3 regions of the Gottfriedia sp. NPDC056225 genome follow, and region 1 is predicted to be linked to each of the others. Evidence: riboswitches for the same ligand, from Rfam matches in the RefSeq annotation. Region 1 holds a riboswitch; each other region holds the start of a gene.
What was found. A riboswitch is a leader RNA that binds a small molecule or an ion and turns the genes downstream of it on or off. The one in region 1 is predicted to bind S-adenosylmethionine.
Positions count from the first base shown of each region.

Region 1 (3,283 bases):
TTTTTAGTGGGCTTTATTGGTTCTTTCATCTCAGGCATGGTAGGGATAGGTGGAGCGATTATAAACTATCCAATGCTTTTATTTGTTCCTCCATTGTTAGGATTTGCATCTTTCACTTCTCATCAAGTTTCGGGGATCAGTGCCGTACAAGTAGTATTTGCAACTTTAGGTGGAGTATTAAGCTATCGTAAAAGTGGCTACTTAAATAAACGAGTTATATTAAGCATGGGAATTAGTGTACTAATCGGAAGTTTTCTTGGTGGATTCGGCTCAAATTTACTTTCAGAGCATGGGATTAATCTTGTTTACGGTATTTTAGCAGTGATTGCGGTCGTTTTAATGTTCATTCCTAGAAAAGAGATTGAAATGGCAGAAAATGGTCAAATTTCAATTAATATTTGGCTTGCGGCGGGTTTAGCATTTGTCGTTGGTACTAGTGCTGGTATAGTTGGAGCAGGCGGAGCATTTCTTTTAGTACCAATCATGCTAACAATCTTAAAAATACCAACACGAATTACAATTGCTTCCTCATTAGCGATTACATTCATTTCTTCAATAGGTGTAACAATCGGTAAAGTCTCTACTGGTCAAGTTACAATTTTGCCTACTATTATCGTTGTAGTTGCCAGTTTAATTGCTTCACCATTAGGAGCAAAAATAGGCAAAAAAACAAAAACGCAGGTTTTACGAGGAATTTTAGCAGTGTTAATCGGATTTACTGCGTTGAAAATTTGGTTTACGATTATTAAAACATGGATTACTTGAATACGGATTTATATAAAAAAGCAGAATAACTTGAAAGAGAGTTTTTCTGTTTTTTTATCGCCCTTTTTTATGTACTAACTAATAGGATTGTAAAAAAAGGAATACTTAATTGTCTACGAACAAACAAGGCTTAAAATTAGTATGTGAGGTATTAACGCTTGTTAGATTATCCGTGTTGAATTACCTCTTGAACCCTTTAAAAAGCTTGAACGGGTTTAACAAATTTATAGCGTAATAGTATCGATGAGCATGTCTACAAATTTACTTAAAATAATACTAATGTTCGTAAAATAAAAAGCAAAAAGGATCTTCATTTTTTTAATGGAAGATCCTTTTTGCATTAAAGCCTTGATAACAAAATTTATCTATTTTTTTAGTATATTAAATTATTTTAAAGTTGAAGTACTTTCTTCGGTTTTGCAATGTTCGCATGTTGAATAGATTTTTACTACTTTTTTATACTCCGCGTACTCAATGGTTTCTTCACATTCTTTACAGATTAAAATTTGCATGAGAAACACCTCCTACACCCACTATAGCACGTTCAATTCGTTATTTCTCCAGGGACTTTACCCACCCTGTGGACGGGAAATGTCCATAGGTAGAGAACGTTGAATTAGCAAGGTTTCTTAACAAAAATCTACTCAAAATATTTTTTTCTTGGTATTAAAAAATAGATCTAAAAACTATATAAAAATATGTTTTTGACAAGCATATGCTAATTAATACAAACAGAAAAACTTACTATTGTTAGCTAAAATTTCTCAAAAAAATTGTAAAATACTACTTGACGTATTAAAAAAAGAGGGATAATATTAACTCAATAATTTTAAAACTTAATAAATTCTATTACTTATCCAGAGAGGTGGAGGGACTGGCCCTACGATACCTCGGCAACGGGTTTGTTATTTCGTAACAAATACCGTGCTAATTCCTGCAAATCGTTTAAGCGATTTGAAAGATAAGAAGTAAAGTGGCTTATATATTTAACCCCTCTTCTTATCTGTGTTATTGGATAAGGAGAGGGGTTTTTTGATAGTTTACAAGAGAAAAAAGGGGGAAACACACATACAAAACCTAGTTTACATATAAGAATACTTTGTTATTTTTAAGATTACTAGCATTGGAGGAATAAATTTGATTGAGATTAAAAACGTCTCCAAGGTTTATCCTGGAAGGCCACCAATTAAAGCGCTAAATAATATTAATATGAAAATTGAGAAGGGGGAGATTTATGGAATCATTGGCTTTTCGGGAGCAGGTAAAAGTACATTGATTCGCTGTTTAAATAGACTTGAAGAACCAACAGAAGGATCAGTTCTGATTGATAGTTTAGACTTGTTGGCTTTGAACGATGAACAGTTACGTAAAACGCGTAGAAAAATTGGCGTTATATTCCAGCACTTTAATCTTCTTTCAGCGAAAACGGTTTTTGATAATATAGCAATGCCGCTTTACCTTGAAGGAAAGAAGAAAGGTGATGTTCAAAAAAAGGTAATGGAATTAATTGAATTTGTTGGACTTTCGGGGAAACAAGATGTTTATCCAGGGCATTTATCGGGAGGACAAAAGCAAAGAGTGGGAATAGCAAGGGCATTAGTAACAGACCCAGACGTTCTGCTTTGCGATGAGGCAACATCAGCATTGGACCCAGAAACAACGAAGAATGTACTGGATCTTTTAAGGAAGGTAAATAAATCCTATAATCTTACCATTTTCCTAATTACGCATGAAATGAGTGTCATTCGTGATTTATGTGACAAAGTTGCCGTCATTGAGAATGGAGAAATTGTTGAAGAAGGCCATGTGTACGATGTTTTTACGAGTCCACAAAAAAGCATTACAAAAAATTTCGTTAACACTGTATTACAACATGAGGTACCCCCTAAGTTATCGAACTCATTGGCAAAGGGAAAATATTATCAATTAGTCTTTTTAGGAGAAAAGGCAGCCAATCCTCTATTATCAGAGGTTCTTAAAAAGTTCGATATTCACCTAAACATTCTTTATGGATCTATTACAGAGCTGCAGGAAAGACCTTATGGTAATTTGCTTGTTGCACTAGAGGGAACAGAAGATGAAAGTGAAAAAGCTATTAAATATATTTTGGAAAAAGGAATAGATGTAAAGGAGGTTGAGTTAAATGGAGCTTAATTGGGAATTCTTCTGGCCACAGTTTCTGCAAGCATGCAATGAAACATTTCTGACAGTACTCGGTTCATTTATTTTTGGAACAATTATAGGTTTGCCATTAGGTATTATCCTAGTTGTAACAAGACCTGGACATATAATGGCAAACAGACCTGTATTTACGGTGTTAAATACTATTATTAATATTTTGCGATCGGTGCCATTTATCATTTTACTAGTTGCCATTATTCCGTTTACTAGATTAATAACTGGAACATCAATTGGTGTAGTTGCGGCAATCGTTCCACTATCAATTTTCGTTGGACCTTATTTGGCAAGATTGATTGAGAATTCAATGCTAGAAGTAGATAAGGGAGTGCTGGAAACA
Region 1 is NZ_JBHJTJ010000003.1:82,096-85,378, forward strand. It holds gene ACFCYN_RS03795 (sulfite exporter TauE/SafE family protein) at 1-765, shown strand, start outside; gene ACFCYN_RS03800 (GapA-binding peptide SR1P) at 1,152-1,277, opposite strand; SAM riboswitch class I at 1,616-1,733, shown strand; gene ACFCYN_RS03805 (methionine ABC transporter ATP-binding protein) at 1,903-2,919, shown strand; gene ACFCYN_RS03810 (methionine ABC transporter permease) at 2,909-3,283, shown strand, end outside.

Region 2 (3,283 bases), on a different contig from region 1:
GGGTCTCTAAATAAAGTCCCTTTGTATTTGGCTTTATTCCTGCTTCAATCTCCTGTAAATTTGAAGCGTCTACAAATGTGAATTCGATACCAAAACGATTTAATACTTTCGTCGCTATTCTGAAAGTCCCTCCGTAAACATCTTCGCAAATAACAATATGATCTCCTGCTGAGAACAGTGATAAAACAGATGAAATAGCAGCCATCCCTGATGAGAACGCAAAGCCGCGCACACCGTTTTCTAATTTTGCAATTGTATTTTCTAATGCTTCTCTTGTTGGGTTCCCACTTCTTGCGTAGTCATATTTCCCAAAATTCTCAATATCAAATTGGTGAAATGTTGAAGTCTGATAGATAGGAATACTTAATGCACCTGTCGTCGGATCCACTTCATTTCCATTATGAATTAATTTAGTTCCAAATTTCAATTTTATCACCCCAATGCATTTTCTAAATCATTTAATAAATCATCGATATGTTCAATTCCTACTGATAATCGTAATGTATGGTCATCTAGACCAAGTTTTCTTTTAAATTCCTCAGGCATTTCAGAATGTGTTTGAGTATGAGGATACGTTATTAGCGATTCAACTCCACCTAAACTTTCTGCAAATGTAATGACGTTTACACTTCCTAAAACTTGTTCAACTAAACTTAAATCTTTTACTTTAAATGAAATCATTGCCCCAAATCCTGTTGCTTGTTCTTTAATAATTGAATAACCTTTATGTGTTGGTAGTCCTACATAGTACACTTCAGTAACATTCGGATGATTTTCTAAATACTTTGCAAGTACAATCGCATTTTTTTGACTATATTCCATACGTAAGTGCAATGTTTTTATTCCTCTTAAAATTAACCAAGAGTCAAATGGAGCTAAAGTTGCACCCGTTGATTTTTGATAGTAGCGTATACGCTCATTCGTAGATTCTGAGTTTGTCACAACAAAGCCAGCAAGTGTATCATTATGACCACCTAAATACTTCGTTCCACTGTGAACAACAACATCTGCGCCTAGTTCGATTGGTTTGAAGAAATAAGGTGTTAAAAATGTATTATCGACAATCACTAGAATATCTCGTTCTTTTGCAATCTCAACAACTCTTTTTAAATCTGTCACTTTCATCATTGGATTTGAAGGTGTTTCAATAAAAATTCCTTTTGTGTTCGGTTTAAGCGAAGCCAGAATTTCTTCAATTTCAGTTGTATCAATAAAATTATGCTCAATTCCATACGGCGAATAGATTTCTTCAAACAGACGATATGTACCACCGTATAAATCATCTGACACAATCACGTGATCTCCTTTTTTAAATAAACTTAATACTGCTGTAACGGCTGCATTACCAGTTGCAAATGCAACACCAAAATTTGCGTTTTCTAATTTTGCCACAGTATTTTCTACTTCTTCACGAGTTGGGTTTTGTAATCTTGCATAATCATATCCAGTCGATTGGTTTAACCCTGCATGCTTAAATGTTGCAGATTGGTAAATTGGATAACTGATTGCACCAGTTAATGGATCATATCCTTTACTTCCATGTACAGCAATTGTTTCGATTGATTTTTCCTTCGTATTTAAAGCTACTTTTGTCTTAGTCATTATTAAATCCCCCATTTTAGTCAAAATAAAAAACCACTTCCTAAAAAATAAGAAGTGGTTATGTCTCGATAACATATCGCTCTTATCTTCCAGGCTATATACCTGCAGGATTTAGCACTTTCTAGTTTTCACTAGAGTTGCCGGGTTTCGTCGGGCCAGTCCCTCCACCGCTCTTGATAAGATTATTTAATTATATTGATTAGTATATTAAAAACTCTGATAATTATCAATTGTTTTTTTCGAATTATTTAATTATTAATATTTCATTTCCATTCTGCAGGTAGTAAATTTTGATAAAGTGCACTCTTATATCGATCATCAATTAGTAACAAAGTCCCTTTATCCGTTTCTGATCGGATAACTCTTCCACCTGCTTGCATGACTTTATTCATCCCGGGAAAGACATATGCATAATAATACCCATTTTTCCCAACCGAATTAAAATGATCTTTTAAAATATTTCTTTCTAAACAGATTTGTGGCAATCCTACACCGATTACTACGACACCATTTAATCGATCGCCCTTTAAATCGATCCCCTCGGAGAAAATTCCACCTAATACAGCAAATCCAACTAAAGTCTTCTCATTAAGACTATTAAATTGTAATAGAAAATCTTCTCTATCAAATTCTGACATACCATTTTCTTGAACAATTGTTCTAATAGTCGGATACTTAGTTTGAAATAATTCGATACTTTGAATGAGATATTGATAAGAAGGATAGAAAACTAAATAATTTCCTTTACTTTTCGAAATTTCTTTATAAATCGTATCGATTAATCTTTCTAAATTTTTTACACGGTCTTGATATCGGGTTGATAAAGAGTCAATGGTTACTTGAAGTTGTTCTTTACTAAAAGGCGGATCAATCGTAATCGTATAATCACGATCTTGATCGCCAAGCATATCTTGAAAATATTGTACTGGCGTTAAGGTTGCTGAGAAATAAATAGTAGAGCGAAATTTTTTTATAACATCGTTTACTACTTTAAATGGATCAAGGCAAAATAGTTTTACGTGAACCTCACTTTTATAAAGCTCATAGTAGCAAATATACTGTTCATCAAAAAACTCTGCGATTTTAACAAAGTTGAGTGATTCAAAATACGTATCTAGTAGAATTTGTTTATTTTCATCCTCGTCCAATTCCTGCAATTTAATTTCTGCTATTTCATTAAATTTGTGAAGAAGCTCAATTAATTCCTCATCAAATTCCTTTGATACAGGAGCTACAGTATCCTTCCAAATTTTTCTTAATTCTATAAATCGCTTATTAATGACATTTACAGATTCATATAAATCATCTTTAATACTTTTATATCTATTTTTCAACTCTAAAAATTTAGATTTAAAAATACTTGCAGAATACATCTCTCTCGCACGATCTACAAGATTATGAGCCTCGTCAATCAATAATACCGAACTACGTTTATGCTCATCGAATAACCGTTTTAATGATACTCTAGGATCGAAAATATAATTAACATCACAAATAATGGCATCTGAAGAATTTAATAAATCTAACGAATATTCAAATGGACAGACTGTATGTTTTCGGGCATATTCTTCAATTTTCTCTCGTGTAAAAGCCGTTTCAGACGAAAGAATATCAAGCACAGCCCCATTTATCCGATCATAGTATCCATTAGCAAATTCACAATATTCTTTTTGACAAATCG
Region 2 is NZ_JBHJTJ010000007.1:10,148-13,430, forward strand. It holds gene ACFCYN_RS07060 (trans-sulfuration enzyme family protein) at 1-427, opposite strand, end outside; gene ACFCYN_RS07065 (trans-sulfuration enzyme family protein) at 433-1,602, opposite strand; SAM riboswitch class I at 1,682-1,785, opposite strand; gene ACFCYN_RS07070 (ATP-dependent DNA helicase) at 1,866-3,283, opposite strand, start outside.
Region 2: another riboswitch for S-adenosylmethionine. It lies ahead of ACFCYN_RS07065 (trans-sulfuration enzyme family protein); the one in region 1 lies ahead of ACFCYN_RS03805 (methionine ABC transporter ATP-binding protein).

Region 3 (3,283 bases), on a different contig from region 1:
TGAGTTGGCTCGCCATATTTGTCAACGCCAGCATAAGTAGGTGTATTTCCTTTAAGACAGTATTGTTCTTCTCCTTTACGGCAGTTTTCACAATCGCCGCATGAGTCAACCATACAACCAACACCAACTCGATCGCCAACCTTGTATTTCGCTACCTCTGCTCCTACATCCGTTACTATTCCGGCAATTTCATGTCCCGGTACAAGTGGGTAGTGCACATGACCCCATTCTCCATGTGCAGTATGAATGTCGGAATGGCAAATTCCAGCGTATTTTATTTCAATTAGAACATCATTTAAATCAAGATCACGTCGTTTAATCTCAGAAGCTCGAAAGGACTTGTCAGGACCATCTACAGCTCTTGCTTTTGCAGTTATCATAAATAAAACCTCCTAAAAAATATTTATAAAGAGAACAAAACAAATCACTCAGGTTAAACTCTACTTGGATATTTACCTTAAATTTATTCTCTTGCACCATCATCATAATCCCTCTAGTTAACTCTAGGTCAAGCGATTAAATTATTTTTTTGAGGAATCCAAGTTTCTTTTTTGTGACATAAAAAAAATAACGTGATAAAATCCCTTCATAATAATAGAGTTGGCTCAGGGGCTAAATCATAAAGAGAGGAAGATAAGTGTTGAAAACATATTCAATCGGGGAAGTAGCAAAAGAATTGAAACTTACTGTATATACTTTGCGATACTATGACAAAGAAGGGCTTATGCCTTTTGTGGAACGGACAACCAGTGGTATACGAGTTTTTAAAGAATCTGATATAGAGGCGTTAAAAATAATTGAGTGTCTGAAATCTACAGGGATGCCAATAAAGGAAATTAAAAATTTCATAGAATGGTGTTCTGATGGAGATTCCACATTACAACTAAGATATGACTTGTTTATGGAAAGAAAAGCGAATGTAGAAGCACAGATGGAAGAATTAAAAAAAACTATGGAAATTATCGAGTACAAATGTTCATATTATCAAATTGCTTTAGAAGCAGGAACGGAAAATATTTTAAAAAACAATAAAAAAGAAACTTTGAATTGTCAGTAACTAAAAGCCCCCCACCGATTCATAAATGAGTTATGAATTAGTGGTCATTATTTTTTTGAGTCAACTAATCAATTTAAACTTGATCAGTATGTAAACCTGATTTTGTTGTTGATCGATGACTCCAAAAATCTAAACATATACACAAATGTAAAGGCAAATCTCAACTCGTAAACGAACAATTATTATATATTATAAAAAATTTATAAAATTTTATTTTTTCTAATAACAACACCGATGAAAGCGTTATCAATATAGAGGAACTTAAAATCCGATATTGACAATCAGTTTACTAGGATTTATTATTCAATTAATGAAATTACATAACAGAAACTTATCGAGAGTGACCGAGGGATCAGGCCCTATGACGTCCGGCAACCTCCTTGAAAAGGAACGGTGCCACTTCCTGCAGAATGAAATCATTCTGATAGATAAGTCGAAAACAATCGTTTCCGATGCCTCTTTCTGAATGAAAGAGGCTTTTTATGTTTTTATATACTTTTCAATTACAGGGGGGATCTCTTAATCATTCTACAAGATATTAAGGAATTTGTTTTATAACTTACTTTTATAAAATTTTTTATTTAAACAAAATGCAAGCTTAGTTGATAGTTAACTTGTTTAGATGAATAATAAGGGAGAGAATAGAAATGAAATATGGTTTTTGGTTACCGATTTTTGGAGGATGGTTAAGAAATGTGGACGACGAAAAGATGCCACCAACCTTTGATTATGCTAAAGAAGTTATTCAATCAGCAGAAAAATGGGGCTACTCAACTACTTTAATAGCTGAATTATATTTAAATGATATAAAAGGACCAGAACATGATTCACTTGAAGCTTGGTCGACTGCAGCTGCTCTAGCAGCAGTGACGGAAAAAATTGAAATTATGACAGCAATACGCCCTGGTTTTCATAATCCAGCTGTAACAGCGAAAATGGCAGCAAATATCGATCAAATCAGTAATGGCCGTTTTACGTTAAACGTAGTTTCTGCTTGGTGGGCAGAAGAAGCGCGTCAATACGGTGGCATTTTTACAGAGCACGATGAGCGTTATGCGCGAACTGAAGAGTTTATTGATGTTCTAAAAGGGTTATGGACAGAAGAAACCTTCAATTATTCTGGCCAATTTTATAATTTAAAAGAAACGAAGCTTGCTCCAAAACCTGTTCAAAGACCTAATCCACTGCTCTATGCTGGAGGTGAAAGTGAAAAAGGTAAGCAAACAATTGCTGAAAAATGTGATGCTTATGTGATGCACGGTGGAACAGTTGAAGAGATTGCTCGAAAAATAAATGATATGAAAGTTCGCCGTGAACAAACTACTAATGCACCATTTAGTTCTTTCGGTATGGCTGCTTATGTTATTTGCCGCGATACAGAAGAAGAAGCTTTTGCAGAGCTTGAAAAAATCACATCCGTAAAGGAATCAAGCGGTTATGCAGGGTTTAAAGATTTCACAACAAAATCACAATTAGAGCAACAAATACAATTACAAGATTATTCGGTTTCAAATCGTGGGTTAAGACCAAATTTAGTTGGTACGCCTGAACAAATTGCAGATCGAATTTTACAATACGAAGAAGCGGGCTTAGACTTACTATTATTACAATTCTCTCCTCAACTAGAGGAAATGGAACGCTTTTCTAAGCAAGTTATGCCTTTAGTAGAACAAAAACGTAGTTTAATAAATAGCTAGAATGGGGATATGAAAATGAGCAAAGTATACGTTATACATGAAAATAGTGAATGGACACTACATTTAACAAAAAGATTAGAGGAGCTAGGTGTTCCTTATGAAGAATGGCACTTAGATGAAGGAACGGTTGATTTATCAGTAGCACCACCAGAAGGAATCTTCTACAGCCGAATGAGCGCTTCTTCTCATACACGTGATCATCGTTTTGCAGCTGAATTAACAGGGCAAGTATTAGCTTGGCTTGAGGCACATGGGCGTACGGTATTAAATGGAACAAGCGCTTTAAAGCTAGAAGTTAGTAAGGTTTTACAATACTTAGAATTAAATAAATATGGTGTAAAGACGCCAAAAACAATTGCAGCTGTTGGAAAACAAAATATTATTAACGCGGCTGAAAAATTTGCAGGACAGTCATTTATCACAAAGCATAATCGTGCTGGTAAAGGATTAGGTGTTCAATTATTCCATAGTGTAGAAGCATTAAAAGCTTATGTGGAAGGGCCTACTTTCGAAGAGCCAGTCGATGGCA
Region 3 is NZ_JBHJTJ010000019.1:11,912-15,194, reverse strand. It holds gene ACFCYN_RS13725 (NAD(P)-dependent alcohol dehydrogenase) at 1-380, opposite strand, end outside; gene ACFCYN_RS13720 (MerR family transcriptional regulator) at 641-1,057, shown strand; SAM riboswitch class I at 1,386-1,492, shown strand; gene ACFCYN_RS13715 (LLM class flavin-dependent oxidoreductase) at 1,705-2,754, shown strand; gene ACFCYN_RS13710 (ATP-grasp domain-containing protein) at 2,770-3,283, shown strand, end outside.
Region 3: another riboswitch for S-adenosylmethionine. It lies ahead of ACFCYN_RS13715 (LLM class flavin-dependent oxidoreductase); the one in region 1 lies ahead of ACFCYN_RS03805 (methionine ABC transporter ATP-binding protein).